Regions from separate parts of the Streptomyces sp. NPDC012466 genome, predicted to be linked through region 2. Evidence: riboswitches for the same ligand, from Rfam matches in the RefSeq annotation. Region 2 holds a riboswitch; each other region holds the start of a gene.
What was found. A riboswitch is a leader RNA that binds a small molecule or an ion and turns the genes downstream of it on or off. The one in region 2 is predicted to bind thiamine pyrophosphate.

Region 1 (6,121 bases), on a different contig from region 2:
TCGGGTTCGTCATCGGACTGCTCTTCAAGGTGCTGGTCTTCGTGGCGCTGGTCGGGGGACTGATCTACGTCGTACGGAAGTTCACATCGAGCTCCTCGTCGCGCAGCGACTGGTGAGACCGGTGGGAAACCGGTGGGGGTAGCGGGCAACGCCTGGAATCACCGGTTCCCTCGGGCGGGGGAAGTTTCCCGGCGGGGCCGTCTGCACGCGGTGGCAGGCGAATAGAGTCCGGAACCCGACGCGGGGACTTCCCCGCGAGCGGCATACACCCCCACCCGTGTTCCTCCGCACGGTCTGCCCCCCCCCGCTTCGGGAGAGACCCTTGGTCCCGGCTGACACCGCACCCGTCCACCTCCACACCGTCCCCGCGCAACCCCGCTCGGCGGCACCCCCCGGGCCACCGGGCCCCTCCGCACCCGCGCCTCCGCCGACCCTCATCGGATCCGTGCAGCGCGCGATGCGCCTGCTGGAGACCGTCGCCGTGCACGAGTACGGCGCCCCCGCCAAGCAACTGGCCCGTGAGACCGGGCTGGCGCTGCCCACGACCTATCACCTGCTGCGCACCCTCGTGCACGAGGGTTATCTGCGCCGCGACAAAGGCCTGTTCTTCCTCGGTGAGGCGGCGGAGCGGCTGAGCAGCAGCGGAGCGCGGCAGAAACGTCGCAGCACGGTGGTCGACACACTCGCGCACTGGCGGGACGTCCTCGGCGTGCCCGTGTACTACGCGGTGTACCGCGAGGGTGAGATCGACGTCATGTGCGTCTCCGACACCCCGAACACCCCCGCCGTCGAGGAGTGGGCCGACTTCCGGGAGACCGGGCACGCCCACGCCGTCGGGCAGTGCCTGTTGTCCCAGCTGGACGAGGACGCACGGCGTGACCACCTCGACCGCTACCCGGTGCAGCCGCTCACGCCGTACACCGTGCGCGACAACCACAGCCTGCTCCGGCGTCTGGAGCGCATCCGGCGCATGGAACCGGTGATCGAGCGTCAGGAGTACGCCCTGGGTGCGGTCTGCGCCGCGATCCCGCTCACACTCGGCACCACGGCAGCGACGATGGCCATTTCACTCCCCGCACACCAGGTCGACCGGTTGCTGCCGGCGGCCCGGCAGTTGCAGGCCGGGATCGGGCGGTCGCTCGGCTCGCTCGCGCTCTCTATCAGTATGTGAAAACTCACTCCTTGTGATCTGCTGTGTACGTTCAGCAAGATTCCACCAAGTGTCAGAGGTTCGTTCCCGGCCAGTCACGGCGAATGACGGGGTTATCGATGCGCGAGTCCGTGCAAGCAGAGGTCATGATGAGCTTTCTCGTGTCCGAGGAGCTCTCCTTCCGCATTCCGGTGGAGCTGCGCTATGAGTCCAGTGATCCCTATGCCGTCCGGCTGACGTTCCATTTGCCCGGTGATGCCCCCGTGACGTGGGCTTTCGGGCGGGAGTTGCTGATCGACGGGGTCGGCCGGCCGTGCGGGGAGGGCGATGTGCGGGTCACGCCCGTCGAACCCGACGCGCTGGGCGAGGTGTTGATCAGGCTTCAGGTGGGCAGCGACCAGGCGTTGTTCCGGTCGTCGACGGCACCGCTCGTCGCTTTCCTCGACCGTACGGACAAGTTGGTGCCGCTGGGCCAGGAGGGCTCGCTCGCCGACTTCGACGCCCACCTGGACGAGGCCCTGGACCGCATCCTCGCCGAGCAGAGCGCTGGTTGAGGCATGGGCCCGGCGGCACGGTGGAGGAACGCTTCACCGGATGCCGCCGAGCCATGCAGGAACGCTTCTTCCTGCGATGGTCGTATGACCGGGCGATCTTCTCGCGGTAGGGCGGACGCTTCCGCCGCCGGAGGTGGTGCAGGCGGGTGTGGTGGAGGCGCCGGAAGCGCGGGACACGGCTGAGCCGCCGGCGGCACGGGAAGCGGCCGAGGCCGAGGCGCCCGGGGCCCAGGCGCCCCGAGGCCGCAGCCCGCAACGGGGTCTGAGCGCAGGGCCTCTTCCCCCGCTGCCCGAGGCCTTCGCGGGGTTCCGCCCAGGCCCGGGCCACCTGCGGCAGGCGCAGAGGAGTCAGCGCTTGCGGCGCCGGCCCCTCCCCCCGCGCGCCGGGGCCGTTGAGGCGGCCTCCGCGGCGGGCTCCGCTCCCGGGCGGTCGGCCGAGACCACCAGCGCCGCCAGGGCCGTGGTGACCGGCACCGAGGCGACCAGGCCGATCGAACCGACCAGCGTGCGCACGATCTCCTCGGCCACCAGTTCGCTGTTGGCGACCGTCCCCACACTGCTCTGCGCGATCGAGAACAGCAGCAGCAGCGGCAGCGCCGCGCCCGCGTAGGCGAGGACGAGTGTGTTGACGACCGAGGCGATGTGGTCGCGGCCGATCCGGATGCCCGCGCGGTAGAGCCCGCGCCAGCCCATCGACGGGTTGGCCTCGTGCAGTTCCCAGACCGCCGAGGTCTGGGTGACCGTCACGTCGTCGAGTACGCCCAGCGAGCCGATGATGATGCCGGCCAGCAGCAGACCACTCATGTCGATCGTCGGATAGAGGCCGTGGATGAGGCCGGTGTTGTCGTCGGTGTTGCCGGTGAGCGCGGCCCAGTCGATGAACACCGAGCCGAGGATGCCGATGAGCAGCAGGGAGATGAGTGTGCCGAGCACCGCCACGGATGTCCGGGCGGACAGGCCGTGACACAGGTACAGGGCGATGAGCATGATGGCGCTCGCCCCCACCACCGCCACGATCAGGGGATTCGAGCCCTGCAGGATCGCCGGCAGGATGAAGAAGTTCAGCACCAGGAAGCTCATGGCCAGCGCCACCAGGGCCATGACACCTCGCAACCGCCCGACGACCACGACGGCGAGTGCGAAGATGCCGGCGAGCAGCCCCAGGGGCAGACGGCGGTTGATGTCGGTGACCGAGTACTGGAGGTCCTTCGGCGCGGAGGGCTCGTAGGCGACCACGACCTCCTGGCCCTCGTGCAACTGGCGGGACTGGTCCGGCTGGACGATCTCGGTGAACGTACGGCCCTTGTCGTTGCCGCTGTCGACCCGGATCGTGGCCCTCTTACAGGTGCCCTTCTCCTCCTGCACCGCCGAGGAACCCTCCGCGGTGGAGGTGTCGCCGGTCGGCGGAACGCCCGAGGCGCCGGCCTCCTTGCAGCTCACCTCGACCACCTTGGTGACCGTGGCCTCCTGCGTCTGCCGGTCGAAGCCGACGCCGGTGCGTTCGTGCGACGGGGCGCCGCCCGGCCACAGCACGGCGAGACCGACCAGCACTGCCACGGCGAACGGGATCAGGACCGCCGCGATGACCTTGCGCAGATGCAGGGAAACGGGCGTCGCCGGACCGTGGTTGTGACTGTGGGAATGACCATGGCCGCCCCCCGGTGCGGAGCCGGGGCCGTGGCCGTGTCCGTCGCCCCCACCGTGGTCGTTGCCCCCACCGTGGCCGTTCCTGTCACCTCTGCCAGGCCCGGAACCGCGCCCGCCGCCGGGGCCGGAGCCCTGCCCGCCGCCGGGGCCGGAGCCCTGCCCGCCGGTGGGGCCACCGTGGCCGCCACCGGAAGAACCGGCACCCGGGCCGCCGCCGGAGCCCGGCCCGTACTCTCCGCCGGGACGAGAACCGTACTCACGGCCAGGACCGGAGTCGTACCCGCCGCCGGAGCCCGAGCCGTACTCATCGCCGGAGTCCGATCCGTACCCGCCGCCGAAGCCCGAGCCGTATCCACCGCCGGAGCCGGAACCACGCTCACCGCCGCCTCCCGGGCCGAAGCTCCCGCCGCGCCCGTAGCCAGGCCCAAGGCCCTGTCCCTGAGCCTGCTCCTGCCGGGCCCCGGCGGCGCCGTCATGGCCGTCACCACGGCCGTTGCCGTTTCCGGCGCCGGATCCGCGGGGCGACTCGGGTGGGGGGTAGGGGGGACGCTGCGTCGTGGTCACCGACCGATCATCGCAAGAACGAGGGGGGCCCTCTGTTCACCGCGCCAGAATTGCCGCTAGCGTGGAGGCACCTTTTGTACACGCGGGAGCTCGGAGCACCGGGCTGAGAGGGCGCTGACCTCCGTCCCAGCGATGTTTCACATGAAACATCGCCGGAGTCGAGTGATGTTTCACACGGAACGTCGCCGGACGGAAGCCGCTGCGTCGACCGCCGAACCTGTTACCGGGTAATGCCGGCGTAGGGAGTAGGTCTCATGACCAGCAAGGACGCACGCACGCCTGCCTCCGTTCAGGACGAGAAGTCCGAGGAGGCCGGGAAGTCCATCGGCTGGCACAAGGCGTATGTCGAGGGCTCTCGCCCTGACCTGCGCGTGCCGGTCCGTCAGGTGCACCTCACCAACGGCCAGTCGGTCACGCTGTACGACACGTCGGGCCCGTACACCGATCCACTCGTCGACACCGACGTCCGCAGGGGCCTGTCGCCGCTGCGCGAGAACTGGATCATCGCCCGCGGCGACACGGAGGAGTACGCGGGCCGCCCCGTCCGTCCCGAGGACGACGGCATCAAGCACACCTCGCCCCGCGGCGGCCTTCGTAACCTGGACGCCGTCTTCCCCGGCCGGCCGCGCCAGCCCCGCCGGGGCAGGGAGGGACAGGCGGTCACGCAGCTCGCGTACGCCCGGCGCGGCGAGATCACGCCCGAGATGGAGTACGTGGCCATCCGGGAGAACGTGGCGCCCGAGGTCGTGCGGGACGAGATCGCCGCGGGCCGGGCCGTGCTGCCGGCCAACGTGAACCACCCGGAGATCGAGCCGATGATCATCGGCAAGCGGTTCCTGGTGAAGGTCAATGCCAACATCGGCAACTCGGCCGTGACGTCCTCCATCGAGGAGGAGGTCGAGAAGATGACCTGGGCGACCCGCTGGGGCGCCGACACGGTGATGGACCTGTCCACCGGCCGCAACATCCACACCACGCGCGAGTGGGTGCTGCGCAACTCTCCCGTCCCGATCGGCACCGTGCCGCTCTACCAGGCTCTGGAGAAGGTCGACGGCCGGGCCGAGGAGCTGACCTGGGAGATCTACAAGGACACGGTCATCGAACAGGCCGAGCAGGGCGTGGACTACATGACGGTCCACGCGGGCGTGCGCTTGGCGTACGTGCCGCTGACGGCGAACCGCAAGACCGGCATCGTCTCCCGCGGCGGCTCGATCATGGCCGCCTGGTGCCTCGCGCACCACAAGGAGTCGTTCCTGTACGAGAACTTCGAGGAGCTCTGCGAGATCCTCGCCGCGTACGACGTCACGTACTCGCTCGGCGACGGTCTCAGGCCCGGATCGATCGCGGACGCCAACGACGAGGCCCAGTTCGCGGAGTTGCGCACGCTCGGGGAACTCAACCGGATCGCGAAGCGTTTCAACGTGCAGACCATGATCGAGGGCCCGGGCCATGTCCCGATGCACAAGATCAAGGAGAACATCGACCTTCAGCAGGAGATCTGCGATGAAGCTCCGTTCTATACGCTCGGCCCGCTGACCACGGACGTCGCCCCGGCGTACGACCACATCACTTCCGGCATCGGTGCCGCGATGATCGCCTGGTGGGGCACGGCGATGCTGTGTTACGTCACGCCCAAGGAGCACCTGGGCCTGCCGAACCGCGACGACGTGAAGACCGGCGTCATCACCTACAAGATCGCTGCCCACGCAGCCGACCTCGCCAAGGGCCACCCGGGTGCGCAGGAGTGGGACGACGCGTTGTCCGACGCCCGTTTCGAGTTCCGGTGGGAGGACCAGTTCAACCTGGCCCTCGACCCGGACACGGCACGGGAGTTCCACGACGAGACCCTGCCCGCGGAACCGGCCAAGACGGCCCACTTCTGCTCGATGTGCGGTCCCAAGTTCTGCAGCATGAAGATCTCGCAGGACATCCGCCGTGAACACGGCGGCACACGGACCGAGATCGAGGAGGGCATGGCCCTCAAGTCGAAGGAGTTCGCGGCGAGCGGGAACCGCGTGTATCTGCCCATCGCGGACTGACCGGCCGCGCACAGGCCCGGGGGCCGATGGTCCCCCGGCCTGTGGGAGGCGCCTGCTCGGACGGGATCCGACGGCTACTCCGGCTGGTGCTCCGGGCCTCCGAAGTCCGGGCTGGTGTAGTCCGGACTGCTGAAGCTGGGGCGCGAACCGCGGTCGCCGTCGTCCGG
Region 2 (6,121 bases):
GCTGTGGGCGTGGCTGACCTCGCCGACCTTGAGCCCGGCCTCCTCCAGCTGGTCCCTGGCCTGCGCCTCGGACTTCGTCAGCAACGCCGGGACCTTGGTGAACTGTCCGGAGTTGATGTACCAGACGCCCGCGCCGACGCCGAGGACCAGCAGCAGGGCGACGACGATCGAGACCACGCCGCGCCGCGGCAGGCGCCGCCCGGGTGGTGGGGGAGGCGGTGTCTCCAGCCGGCTGGTGCGGAGCACCTCCGGCTCGGCGTCCTCGTCGACGGGCAGCAGGCGCGGCACCGTCAGCGAGCGCGGGATCACGCTCGTACGGTCGTCGGCGTTGTCGTGCTCCAGGGTGACCGCCTGCGGCGGCAGTGCGTCCAGCTGGTCCGCGCCCAGCCGCTCGCGCGACTGACGGGTCTGCGCCAGCAGCGCCACGGCGTCGTAGGGGCGCAGGTCGGGGTTGCGGGCGGTCGCCGACGCGACCAGCTCGTCCAGCTCGTACGCCAGCCCCGGCACCGACGCCGAGGGCGGCGGGACGTCCTCGTGGAGGTGCTTGTACAGGATGACGGCGGGGGAGTCCCCGTCGTGCGGCTTGTCGCCGGTCAGCATCTCGAACAGCATCACGCCGCACGCGTACACGTCGACGCGGGGGTCGGCGGTGCCGTTCTCTATCTGCTCGGGGGCGAGGTACGAGACCGTGCCGAGAACGGTGCCGGTGGTGTTCGTCACCGTGTCCACGGCCCGGACGAGACCGAAGTCGGCGACCTTGACCCGGCCGTCGTCCCCTATCAGGACGTTCTCCGGCTTCATGTCGCGGTGCACGAACCCGGCGCGGTGCGCGGCGCCCAGCGCGGCCAGCACCGGCTCCAGGATGTCCAGGGCGGCCCGCGGCTGCAGGGCCCCGCGCTCGCGCAGCACGTCCCGCAGGGTGCAGCCCGCGACGTACTCCATCGCCAGGTACACGTACGAGCCGTCGGCGCCCTGGTCGAAGACCTGCACCACGTTCGGGTGCGCCAGCCGGGCCACGGACTTCGCCTCGCGGATGAACCGCTCGACGAACGAGGCGTCGACCGCGAGCGAGGGGTGCATCACCTTGAGCGCGAGGACCCGGTCGAGCCGGGTGTCCACGGCCCGGTAGACCGTGGCCATCCCGCCGACCGCGATCCGCGCGTCGACGCGATACCGGCCGTCGAGCACCTGCCCGACCAAGGGGTCCTGAAGGGTCGTGTCCACGCAGGCGAGTGTACGAGTCACCACCGACGGCCCCGTCCCCCCGCCGGATTTCGAGGCGGGACTGCAGCCGACCTGTGACGTGTGCCCCGCCGGCTACCGGAAAGCGGGCCGTTCCGGATCCAGCGCGGCCCTCCCCTCCACCGGAGACGACGCCTGCGCGAAGTGCCGCCGGGGGATCCGCCCCGCCCGGTACGCCAGCCGCCCCGCCTCCACGGCGTGCCGCATCGCGTCGGCCATCAGCACGGGCTCCTGCGCCCGTGTCACCGCCGAGGCGAGCATCACACCCGCACACCCCAGCTCCATCGCCAGCGCCGCGTCCGAGGCCGTCCCCGCGCCCGCGTCCAGGATCACCGGCACGCGCGCGTGCTCCACGATCAGCTGGAAGTTGTGCGGGTTGCGGATCCCGAGCCCGGAGCCGATCGGCGAGCCCAGCGGCATGATCGCCGCGCAGCCGACGTCCTCCAGCTTCCGTGCCAGCACCGGGTCGTCGTTGGTGTACGGCAGCACCGTGAACCCGTCGTCGACCAGGGTCTCGGCCGCGTCCAGCAGTTCGATCGGATCCGGCAGCAGGGTGCGCTCGTCGGCGATGACCTCCAGCTTGATCAGGTCGGTGCCGAGGGCCTCGCGCGCGAGGCGGGCCGTGAGGACGGCCTCCCCGGCGGTGAAGCAGCCCGCCGTGTTGGGCAGCACCCGGATGCCGAGCTTGTCCAGGACGGACAGCACCGAGCCGTGCACCGAGGCGTTCACGCGGCGCATCGCGACGGTCGTCAGCTCCGTCCCGGACGCCACCAGCGACCGCTCCAGGACATCGAGACTGGGCGCCCCGCCCGTGCCCATGATCAGGCGGGACGTGAAGGACGTGCCACCGAGGACAAACGGATCGTCGGCCATGGTCAGCCTCCTTGGACGGCGGTGAGGACTTCCACGCGGTCTCCCTCGGCCAGGGGCGTGGAGGGCCACTCGATGCGCGGGACGACGGTTTCGTTGAGGGCGGCGGCCACGCCCGAGGACGAGGCGGTGAGCGACCTCACGACGGTGTCGAGAGCCGTGCCGGGCCGGACGTCCCGGGGCTCCCCGTTGACGGAGATGTTCATACGGGCTGCTCCGTGAGTGCGGTGGCGGGGCTGAAGCGCTTCGGCGTGAAGGGCCGGGCCTCCTCGGGGAGTTCGCCCGTCGCCAGGACGTGCGCCAGGGCGTCGCCGGTCACCGGCGTGAGCAGGACGCCGTTGCGGTAGTGCCCGGTGGCCAGCGACAGACCCTCCAGGCCGGTCGGGCCGAGCAGCGGCGCGTTGTCGGGGGAGCCGGGGCGCAGCCCGGCCCGGGTCTCGGTGAGCGGCAGTTCGGTGATGCCGGGGACCAGTTCGTGCGCGTCCCGCAGCAGCTCGTAGACGCCGCCCGCGGTCACGGTGGTGTCCCAGCCCAGCTCCTCGCTGGTCGCCCCGATGACGAGTTCGCCGCTCGCGCGCGGCACCAGGTAGACGTGGCTGCCGCGCACCACCGCGCGCACCGTCCGGCTCAGGAACAGCCCGTGCCGGTGCGGCATCGTCAACCGCACGACCTGCCCCTTCACCGGGCGCACGGGAGGCAGCACATCTTGCGGGACACCCGCGAGCCGCCCACTGAGGCTGCCCCCGGCGAGCACCACCTGCCCGGCGGCCGGCGCGCTCCCGTCGGCCAGGACGACACCCGCGGCCCGGTCCCGTACGACGGTCAGCCGCTCCGCCCACGCCCGGTGGAAGACCACGCCCGCCCGCTCGCACGCGGCCACCAGGGCCCCGGCCAGCCGCCGCGGGTCGATCTGGTGATCACCGTCGACCCGGAGCCCGCCGCGCACGCCCGGCGCGAGCATCGGCTCCAGGCGCCGGCACTCGCGCCCCGACAGCCACTGCGAGTCCAGCCCCGACTGCTGCTGAAGGGCGTGCAGTTCGCGCAGGTGGGCCCGGTCGTCGGCGTCCAGGGCCACGGCGAGCGTGCCGCAGCGGCGGTAGCCGAGGTCCTGGCCGGTCAGCTCGGTGAGCTCGGCGGCGAAGTCCGGGTAGCGCCGGGCGGAGGCGAGGTTCAGGCCGAGCAGGGTCTGCTCGCCGTAGTGCAGTTCCGTGACGGCGGCCAGCATGCCGGCCGCCACCTGTGCGGCTCCGCCGCCCGGCTCGGGGTCCACGACGGCGGTGGCGAACCCGCGTTGCGCGGCCCGCCAGGCCGTCACCAGGCCGATGATCCCGCCCCCGATGACCAGGACGTCTGATGTGGTGGACGTAGGCGACATGGGCGTCCAGCCCCTCCCTTCGCCGGCATGACCCGGATCAGGTTCGTACGGTCGGAGGCCGCCAGCCTCCCTCTCAGCCCGGTGCGTCCGGGCTCCCGCGAGTGCTTTACGTTGGCCACCCTAGCCCGATGCCGCATGCCGCAGTAAGGGAGCCTCCGCCCATGGCCCGATCCCTCGACGGTCTCGTCCTCGCCCCGGTCGCCGACCAGGCACCAGGTCAGGTGGGCACCCGCACCCGGTTCACGTACCACGAGCGGCAGGGCGAGATCTGGGCCGAGTACAGCGGCGGCGACGTCGTACGGGGGCATCTCGTGGGTACCCGGGAAGGTGACCGGCTGGACTTCCGGTACGTCCAGCTCAAGCGGGACGGCACCACGTCCTCGGGGCACTGCGTCTCGGCGGTCGTGGAGCTGCCCGACGGGCGGGTGCGGCTGGAGGAGACCTGGGAGTGGGAGTCCCAGCGGGGCGACGGCACGAGCGTTGTGGAGCAGGTCACGGCGCATGAGCACTGACTGACCATCCGTCAGGTGTCTATGGTGATCAGGTGAGCGAGCAGACGCAGGAACCAGGTTCGTCCGCGCCCCGGCGCGTTGTCGTGGCGGGCGCGGGCATGGCCGGGGTGCAGACCGCCGTCGCACTGCGCGAGCAGGGCTTCCCCGGCGATGTGATCCTGATCGGCGCCGAGCCCCACCAGCCCTACGACCGGCCGCCGTTGTCCAAGGCCGTCCTGCTCGGCAAGTCCGAGGGCTCGGCCTTCGACGTCGACTTCGAAGCCCTCGGCATCGAACTGCGGCTCGGCTGCGAGGTGCTGGGCCTGCGCCCCGCCGACCACGAGCTGGACACCGAGGACGGGCCCGTGCCCTACGACGTCCTGGTCGTCGCGACCGGCGCCGAACCGGTCCGGCTGCCCGGCGCGGAGGGCGTGCCCGGCGTGCATCTGCTGCGCACCCTCGACGACGCCGAGCGGCTGCGCCCGGTACTGGCCCGCCGGCACGACATCGTGGTCGTCGGCGCGGGCTGGATCGGCGCGGAGTTCGCCACCGCCGCGCGCGAGGCGGGCTGCGCGGTGACCGTCGTGGAGGCCGCCGAACGGCCGCTCGCCGGGGCGCTGCCCGCCGAGGTCGCCGCCCCGATGGCCGGCTGGTACGCCGACGCGGGCGCCGTACTGCGGACGCACGCGCGCGTGGAGCGCGTCGAGCCGGGCGCCGTGCTCCTCGACGACGGCACACGGCTGCCCGCGGGCGCGGTCGTCGTCGGCATCGGCGCCCGCCCCGCCACGGCCTGGCTGGCCGGCTCCGGCATCGCGCTCGGCGCCCACACCGAGATCCTGGCCGACGAGCATCTGCGCACGTCCGTACCGGACGTGTACGCGGTCGGCGACTGCGCCTCCTTCCCCTCCGGGCGCTACGGCGAGCGCCTGCTGGTCCACCACTGGGACAACGCCCTCCAGGGGCCGCGCACGGTCGCCGCGAACATCGCCGGCCGGGCCACGGGGGAGACACCGGCGGTGTACGACCCGGTGCCCTACTTCTGGTCCGAGCAGTTCGGGCGCTTCGTCCAGTACGCCGGGCACCACGCCGCCGCGGACACGACCCTGTGGCGGGGCGACCCCTCCGGACCGGCCTGGACGGTGTGCTGGCTGCGCGGTGAACGGCTGGTCGCGCTGCTGGCGGTCGGCCGGCCGCGGGACCTGGCACAGGGCCGACGCCTGATCGAGTCGGGCGCGCAGATGAATCCGGTACTGCTGGCGGATCCGGCCAGGCCCCTGAAGGCCGCGACGGCGTAGGCGCCGGGGCCGTTGCGCGGGGCCGGGGGCGGCGCTGCCGGACCCGGCGCGTCCGCCCGGGTGGACGGGGCCGACTTCCGACTGTCAGTGGCGAATGGCAGGCTTGTTTCCGTGACCGAGATTGACGCAAAGATCGATGCTCTCGTCCCCGCCTGGCTCACCCTCCCCGACATCGCCGAACAGTTCGGTGTCGAGGTGACGCGTGTGCGGCAGCTGGTCAAGGACGGCCAGCTCATCGCCGTACGCCGCGGTGAGAACCGCGCGCTGCACGTCCCCGCCGCCTTCATCGACGGGGACAAGGTCGTCAAGGGCCTGTCCGGGACCTTGACGCTCCTGCGGGACGACGGCTTCACGGACGAAGAGATGCTGGAGTGGCTCTTCACCCCGGACCCCAGCCTGCCCGGCACCCCCGCGCAGGCGCTCAGCGAGAATCGCGGCACGGAGGTGAAGCGCCGCGCCCAGGCGCTCGCGGTCTGACCCGGGCCGCGACGGACAACCGTCCGGTGCCGTGTGAGCGGGGCCGGGCCTGAACAACCGCCCGACGTGGGGGCCGTGGCCCAGGGGTCACGGCCCGGGGGCGGCTCGCGCCCGTCCGGGGCGTGGGCGTACCCGGCCGGGCCGGGGCGGGCGTAAGGTGCCCGGGGCGTTCGCCGCGGGACACCCGTGCCGGGCGGGGACGCTCCCGCGCCCCGCCCCGCCGGCACCCGGGCGGACGCACCCGCATGCCGCTGACGCGCGTACGGGCCGGCCACGCCCGCACGCCATCGACACCCTGGGGGACACGCATGACCGGCACCGCCGCCACCGCACGGGCCCAGCTCGCCGACGCCCGCGTCTACCTCTGCACC
Region 3 (6,121 bases), on a different contig from region 2:
CTCATCGACGACGGTGCCTGGTGGCAGGGTCTGGTGCTGGGCCTCGCGGTCGCGGTCACCGCCACGCTCGGCGACCTCGGCGAGTCCATGATCAAGCGGGACCTCGGTATCAAGGACATGGGCACGCTGCTGCCGGGCCACGGCGGCATCATGGACCGGCTCGACTCGCTGCTGCCCACGGCTCCGGTGGTGTGGCTGCTGCTCGTGCTGTTCGTCGGGTCCGGCTGAGGCGATCTCTGTCGGCGAGCCCCTGCCCTGCCGGGCGGGGGCTCGCTGCCGTCTCGGGAAGACGCCCGCGGGGCCGAAGTGGGACGATGCAGATGTACCTCCCAAAGGAGGCCATCATGGCCATCATCCGAGAGAGCATCGACGTCGACTGCCGGCCTGAGGAGGTCTACCAGTACGTCATGGACGCTTCGCGCATGCCGGAGTGGCAGCTGAGCGCCGTGTCCGCGGAGCGTCTCGACGAGGGGCCCGTCGGCGTCGGCACCAAGGTCCGCGTGACCCGGCACGTCGGCCGCCGCGTCATGCCGATGACCATGGAGGTCACCGAGTACGACCCGCCCCGCAGCTGGGGCATGCGCGGCGTCGACGGCCCCGTCCGTGCCCACGTGCACGGAGAGGTCGAACCCTACGACCAGGGCCGCCGCTCGCACGTCACGATCGACATGCACTTCGAGGGCCACGGCATGGGCAAGGTCATGGTCCCGCTCGTCGTACGCCCCCAGGTCCGCAAGGAACTCCCGCGCAACGAGCAGCTCCTCAAGGACCGGCTGGAGCACACGGGCGGGTAACGCGCTTCGCCCTCGGCGGCTCCGACGGCTCCGCTCAGCGCCGCCGGGGGAACTTCCAGCCGTTCTGGCGCAGCTTGAACAAGACGAACACCCCGCACAGGGCCCACACTCCGAGGAAGGCCCACTTGAACCACGGGGGGCCCTGCCACTTTTCCGCCAGCTGCACCGATGCCGCGTAGAAGGACGTCATCCCTCGCGCGTGCCCTGCGGTATGGGCAGGAACACTCGGTTCCGCCGGCCGGGGCCGCGGGTCACATGAATCGATCTGCGACACTGGTACAGCCATGCCTAAGCCCGGAGAACTCACTTTCGTCGCCCCGCGCGGAGCCAAGAAGCCGCCGCGGCATCTCGCCGATCTCACTCCTGCCGAGCGCAAGGAGGCCGTTGCCGCTGTCGGGGAGAAGCCGTTTCGTGCCAAGCAGCTCTCGCAGCACTACTTCGCGCGGTACGCGCATGATCCGGAGCAGTGGACCGACATTCCGGCCGGTGCTCGTGGGCGGCTGCAGGAAGCGCTGCTGCCCGAGCTGATGACCGTCGTGCGGCATCTGTCGACCGACCAGGGCACCACCCGCAAGACGCTGTGGCGGCTGTTCGACGGGACACTCGTCGAGTCCGTGCTGATGCGTTACCCGGACCGCGTGACCATGTGCATCAGCTCGCAGGCCGGATGCGGGATGAACTGCCCGTTCTGTGCGACCGGGCAGGCCGGTCTGGACCGGAATCTGTCCACCGCCGAGATCGTGCACCAGATCGTGGACGGCATGCGGGCCCTGCGGGACGGGGAGGTCCCCGGCGGTCCCGCGCGGCTCAGCAACATCGTCTTCATGGGCATGGGTGAGCCGCTCGCCAACTACAACCGGGTCGCCGGCGCCATCCGGCGGCTCACCGACCCCGAGCCCGACGGGGTGGGCCTCTCGCAGCGCGGCATCACCGTCTCGACGGTCGGGCTCGTGCCGGCCATCCACCGGTTCTCCGACGAGGGCTTCAAGTGCCGCCTCGCCATCTCGCTGCACGCCCCCGACGACGAGCTGCGCGACACCCTCGTGCCGGTGAACACGCGCTGGAAGGTCCGCGAGGTGCTGGACGCCGGCTTCGAGTACAGCGCCAAGTCCGGCCGGCGGCTGTCCATCGAGTACGCGCTGATCAGGGACATCAACGACCAGGCGTGGCGTGGTGACCGGCTCGGCCGGATGCTCAAGGGCAGGCCGGTGCACGTCAACCTGATCCCGCTGAACCCGACGCCCGGGTCGAAGTGGACGGCTTCCCGGCCCGAGGACGAGAAGGCGTTCGTGGAGGCCATCGCCGCCCATGGTGTGCCGGTGACGGTCCGGGACACCCGTGGTCAGGAGATCGACGGGGCGTGTGGTCAGCTGGCGGCCACCGAACGGTAGTCTGACCGTCGTAAGCACACCCTCGTATTCGACATCTGCATATTCCGACAGGGGAGCGCCACAGCGCTGAGAGTGCGGCACACGGCCGCAGACCCTCCGAACCTGGCCCAGGTCATTCTGGGTAGGGAGATCGGTCACCACTCGAGCTGTTGCGCCCTGCCCGGGACCCCGGAAGTCCCGGGCAGGGCCGCGTCTTCTCCTGGTCACTCCAGGAGGAATCCAGTGAGCATCAACGCAAAGCGGCTGACGGCGGCGGTCGTCGGGCTCGGCATGGCCGGCACACTCGCCGCGTGCGGGTCGTCCGACGGCGGTCAGGGGTCCGGCGACTCCAAGACCGTGACGCTCGTCAGCCACGACTCGTGGGCCGCGTCCAAGGACGTCATCGCGGCCTTCGAGAAGCAGTCCGGTTACAAGGTCGACTTCCTGAAGGACGGCGACGCCGGGCAGGCCGTCAACAAGGCCATCCTGACCAAGGACAACCCGCAGGGCGACGTCTTCTTCGGCGTCGACAACACCCTGCTGTCCCGCGCCCTCGACAACGGCCTCTTCCAGTCCTACGCGCCCAAGGGTGCGGACCGGATCAAGGCCGAGTACCGCGTCGACCAGGAGCAGCACCGGGTCACGCCCATCGACACCGGCGACATCTGCGTCAACTACGACAAGAAGTACTTCGCCGACCACAAGCTGCGGCCGCCGCGCACCTTCGACGACCTGATCAAGCCGCAGTACAAGAACCTGCTCGTGACCGAGAACGCCTCCGCCTCCTCACCCGGGCTCGGCTTCCTGCTCGGCACGGCCGCCAAGTACGGCGACGACGGCTGGGAGAGCTACTGGAAGAAGCTCAAGGCCAACGGTGTGAAGGTCGTCGACGGCTGGGAGCAGGCCTACAACGAGGAGTTCTCCGGCTCGGCCGGCGGCAAGAAGGCCAAGGGCGACCGGCCGCTCGTCGTGTCCTACGCCTCCTCGCCGCCCGCCGAGGTCGTCTTCGCCGACCCGAAGCCGAGCACGGCGCCGACCGGGGTCGCCGAGGGCACCTGCTTCCGGCAGGTCGAGTACGCGGGGCTGCTCAGCAACGCGAAGAACACCAAGGGCGGCAAGGCGTTCCTGGACTTCCTGCTCACCGAGCGGTTCCAGCAGGACATGCCCATGAACATGTTCGTGTACCCGGTACGCGAGGGCGCCCAGGTGCCCCCGGAGTTCGTGAAGTACGGGCCGCAGGCGAAGGACCCCGAGACCATGGACGCGGCGAAGATCGCCGACCACCGCGACCAGTGGGTCAAGTCGTGGACCTCACTCGTACTGAAGTAGCCGTTCGGCGGCGGGGCGCGGCGGCGCGGTTCGGTCTGCTGGCCGTGCCCGTCGCGTTCTTCGCGGTCTTCTTCGCCTATCCCGTCGCCGCGATCGTCGCGCGCGGCCTGAAGGCCGACGGGACCTGGCACCTCGGGCGGATCGGGGACGTGCTGGCGCAGTCCGACGTCCGGCACGTCCTGTGGTTCACCACCTGGCAGGCGGTGGTCTCCACCGCGCTCACGTTGCTCGTCGCGCTCCCCGGCGCGTACGTCTTCGCGCGCTTCGACTTCCCCGGCAAGCAGGTCCTGAGGGCGGTCGTCACCGTCCCGTTCGTGCTGCCGACGGTCGTCGTCGGTACGGCGTTCCTGGCGCTGGTCGGGCGGGGCGGGCTGCTCGACGAGCTGTGGGGCGTACGTCTGGACACCACGGTGTGGGCGATCCTGCTCGCGCACGTCTTCTTCAACTACGCGGTCGTCGTCCGCACCGTCGGAGGGCTCTGGGCGCAGCTCGACCCCCGGCAGGAGGAGGCCGCACGGATGCTCGGGGCGTCCCCGCTGAAGGCCTGGCGGCAGGTCACCCTGCCCGCGCTCGCCCCGGCCGTGGCCGCCGCCGCGCTCATGGTCTTCCTGTTCACCTTCACCTCCTTCGGCGTTGTGCAGATCCTCGGCGGGCCCACCTTCTCCACCCTGGAGGTGGAGATCTACCGGCAGACGTCCGAGATCTTCGACCTGTCCACCGCGGCCGTGCTGACCATGATCCAGTTCGTGGCGGTGGGCGCGATCCTCGCGGTGCACGCCTGGACCGTGCGACGGCGGGAGACCGCGCTGCGGCTGGTGGACGCGTCCGCGACCGCGCGCCGGCCCCGTGGCGCGGGGCAGTGGGCGATGCTCGGCGGGGTGCTCGGCACCGTCGCCTTGCTGCTCGTGCTCCCGCTGGCCGTGCTGGTGCAGCGGTCTCTGGATGCGCCGGACTTCGGCTACTACCGGGCGCTGACCCGCGAGGACGGGGGAGTGTTCCTGGTCCCGCCGATCGAGGCGATCGGCAACAGCCTGTCGTACGCCGTCGCCGCCACGCTCATCGCCGTGGTGATCGGCGGTCTCGCCGCGGTCGCGCTCACCCGCCGGGACGCCGGGCGGTTCGTGCGAGGCTTCGACGCGCTGCTGATGCTGCCGCTCGGGGTGTCCGCGGTGACCGTCGGCTTCGGGTTCCTGATCTCCCTCGACGAGCCGCCGCTGGACCTCAGGTCCTCCTGGATCCTGGTGCCGCTCGCGCAGGCGCTGGTCGGGGTGCCGTTCGTGGTGCGGACCATGCTGCCCGTGCTGCGGGCGGTGGACGTGCGGCTGCGGGAGGCGGCTTCCGTGCTCGGGGCCTCGCCCTGGCGGGTGTGGCGGGAGGTGGACCTGCCGATGGTGCGGCGGGCGCTGCTGATCGCGGCCGGGTTCGCCTTCGCCGTGTCGCTCGGGGAGTTCGGCGCGACGGTGTTCATCGCACGGCCCGACCGGCCGACGCTGCCGGTGGCCGTGGCCCGGCTGCTGGGGCGGCCCGGGGACCTCAACTACGGTCAGGCGATGGCCCTTTCGACGATTCTGATGGTGGTGTGCGCCGTGGCCCTGCTGGTGCTGGAGAGGCTCCGCACGGACCGGACGGGGGAGTTCTGATGCTGCTGGCTCTGCGGGGGGCGACGGTTCGCTTCGGAGGGCGTGCCGTGCTGGACGCCGTCGATCTGGAGGTCGCCGAGCACGAGGTCGTGTGTGTGCTCGGCCCCAGCGGCAGCGGCAAGTCGACCCTGCTGCGGGCGGTGGCCGGGCTGCAACCCCTGGACTCCGGGCGGGTGGTGCTCGACGGGCGCGACCAGGCGGGCGTGCCCGCGCACAAGCGGGGCGTCGGGCTGATGTTCCAGGATCACCAGCTGTTCCCGCAGCGGGACGTGGGCGGCAATGTGGCCTTCGGGCTGCGGATGCATGGCGAGCCGAAGCGTCAACAGACCGAGCGCGTGCGGGAGTTGCTGGACCTCGTGGGGCTGCCGGGGGCGGGCCGCCGGGCCGTCGCCGCGCTGTCCGGCGGGGAGCAGCAGCGGGTGGCGCTGGCCCGGGCCCTGGCGCCGAGCCCCCGGCTGCTGATGCTGGACGAGCCGCTCGGACAGCTCGACCGGTCGCTGCGGGAGCGGCTGGTCGTCGAACTGAAGGAACTGTTCGGCCGGTTGGGCACCACCGTGCTCGCGGTGACGCACGACCAGGGGGAGGCCTTCGCGCTGGCCGACCGGGTCGTGGTGATGCGGGACGGACGGATCGCCCAGTCCGGGACGCCCCTCGAGGTGTGGCAACGGCCCGCCGACGCGTTCGTCGCCCGTTTCCTCGGCTTCGAGAACGTGGTCGAGGCGACGGTCGGGGCGGAGGCCGCGGACACGCCGTGGGGCAAGGTGCCGGTGCCGGAGGGCGCCCCGCACGGGACGCGCACGCTGCTCGTACGCCCCGCCGGAGTGCGCCTGGTGCCCGCTGACACGGGCCTGCGCTGCACGGTGACCGCCCGCACCTTCAGGGGCACCCACGTCGCCGTCCACCTCCAGCCGGAGGAGGCCCCACGCCTGGAGGCGGCGTGCGCGCTGCGGGCCGCGCCGGAGGTCGGGGACGCGGTCGGCGTGGAGTT

Region 1: another riboswitch for thiamine pyrophosphate. It lies ahead of thiC (phosphomethylpyrimidine synthase ThiC); the one in region 2 lies ahead of thiO (glycine oxidase ThiO).
Region 3: another riboswitch for thiamine pyrophosphate. It lies ahead of ACFY9E_RS30395 (thiamine ABC transporter substrate-binding protein); the one in region 2 lies ahead of thiO (glycine oxidase ThiO).

What each region holds. Positions count from the first base shown of each region.
Region 1 is NZ_JBIBEQ010000003.1:185,037-191,157, reverse strand. Features, by position in the region: gene ACFY9E_RS13235 (DUF5326 family protein) at 1-116, shown strand, start outside; gene ACFY9E_RS13230 (IclR family transcriptional regulator C-terminal domain-containing protein) at 437-1,171, shown strand; gene ACFY9E_RS13225 (SsgA family sporulation/cell division regulator) at 1,270-1,704, shown strand; gene ACFY9E_RS13220 (YibE/F family protein) at 2,053-3,261, opposite strand; TPP riboswitch at 3,988-4,177, shown strand; gene thiC (phosphomethylpyrimidine synthase ThiC) at 4,170-5,954, shown strand; gene ACFY9E_RS13210 (hypothetical protein) at 6,029-6,121, opposite strand, start outside.
Region 2 is NZ_JBIBEQ010000010.1:265,587-271,707, reverse strand. Features, by position in the region: gene pknB (Stk1 family PASTA domain-containing Ser/Thr kinase) at 1-1,224, opposite strand, end outside; gene ACFY9E_RS32635 (thiazole synthase) at 1,318-2,115, opposite strand; gene thiS (sulfur carrier protein ThiS) at 2,118-2,318, opposite strand; gene thiO (glycine oxidase ThiO) at 2,315-3,487, opposite strand; TPP riboswitch at 3,485-3,596, opposite strand; gene ACFY9E_RS32620 (hypothetical protein) at 3,649-3,999, shown strand; gene ACFY9E_RS32615 (FAD-dependent oxidoreductase) at 4,032-5,273, shown strand; gene ACFY9E_RS32610 (Rv2175c family DNA-binding protein) at 5,385-5,750, shown strand; gene thiE (thiamine phosphate synthase) at 6,059-6,121, shown strand, end outside.
Region 3 is NZ_JBIBEQ010000009.1:96,879-102,999, reverse strand. Features, by position in the region: gene ACFY9E_RS30415 (phosphatidate cytidylyltransferase) at 1-228, shown strand, start outside; gene ACFY9E_RS30410 (SRPBCC family protein) at 345-794, shown strand; gene ACFY9E_RS30405 (hypothetical protein) at 829-984, opposite strand; gene rlmN (23S rRNA (adenine(2503)-C(2))-methyltransferase RlmN) at 1,079-2,185, shown strand; TPP riboswitch at 2,225-2,331, shown strand; gene ACFY9E_RS30395 (thiamine ABC transporter substrate-binding protein) at 2,456-3,493, shown strand; gene ACFY9E_RS30390 (ABC transporter permease subunit) at 3,532-5,133, shown strand; gene ACFY9E_RS30385 (ATP-binding cassette domain-containing protein) at 5,133-6,121, shown strand, end outside.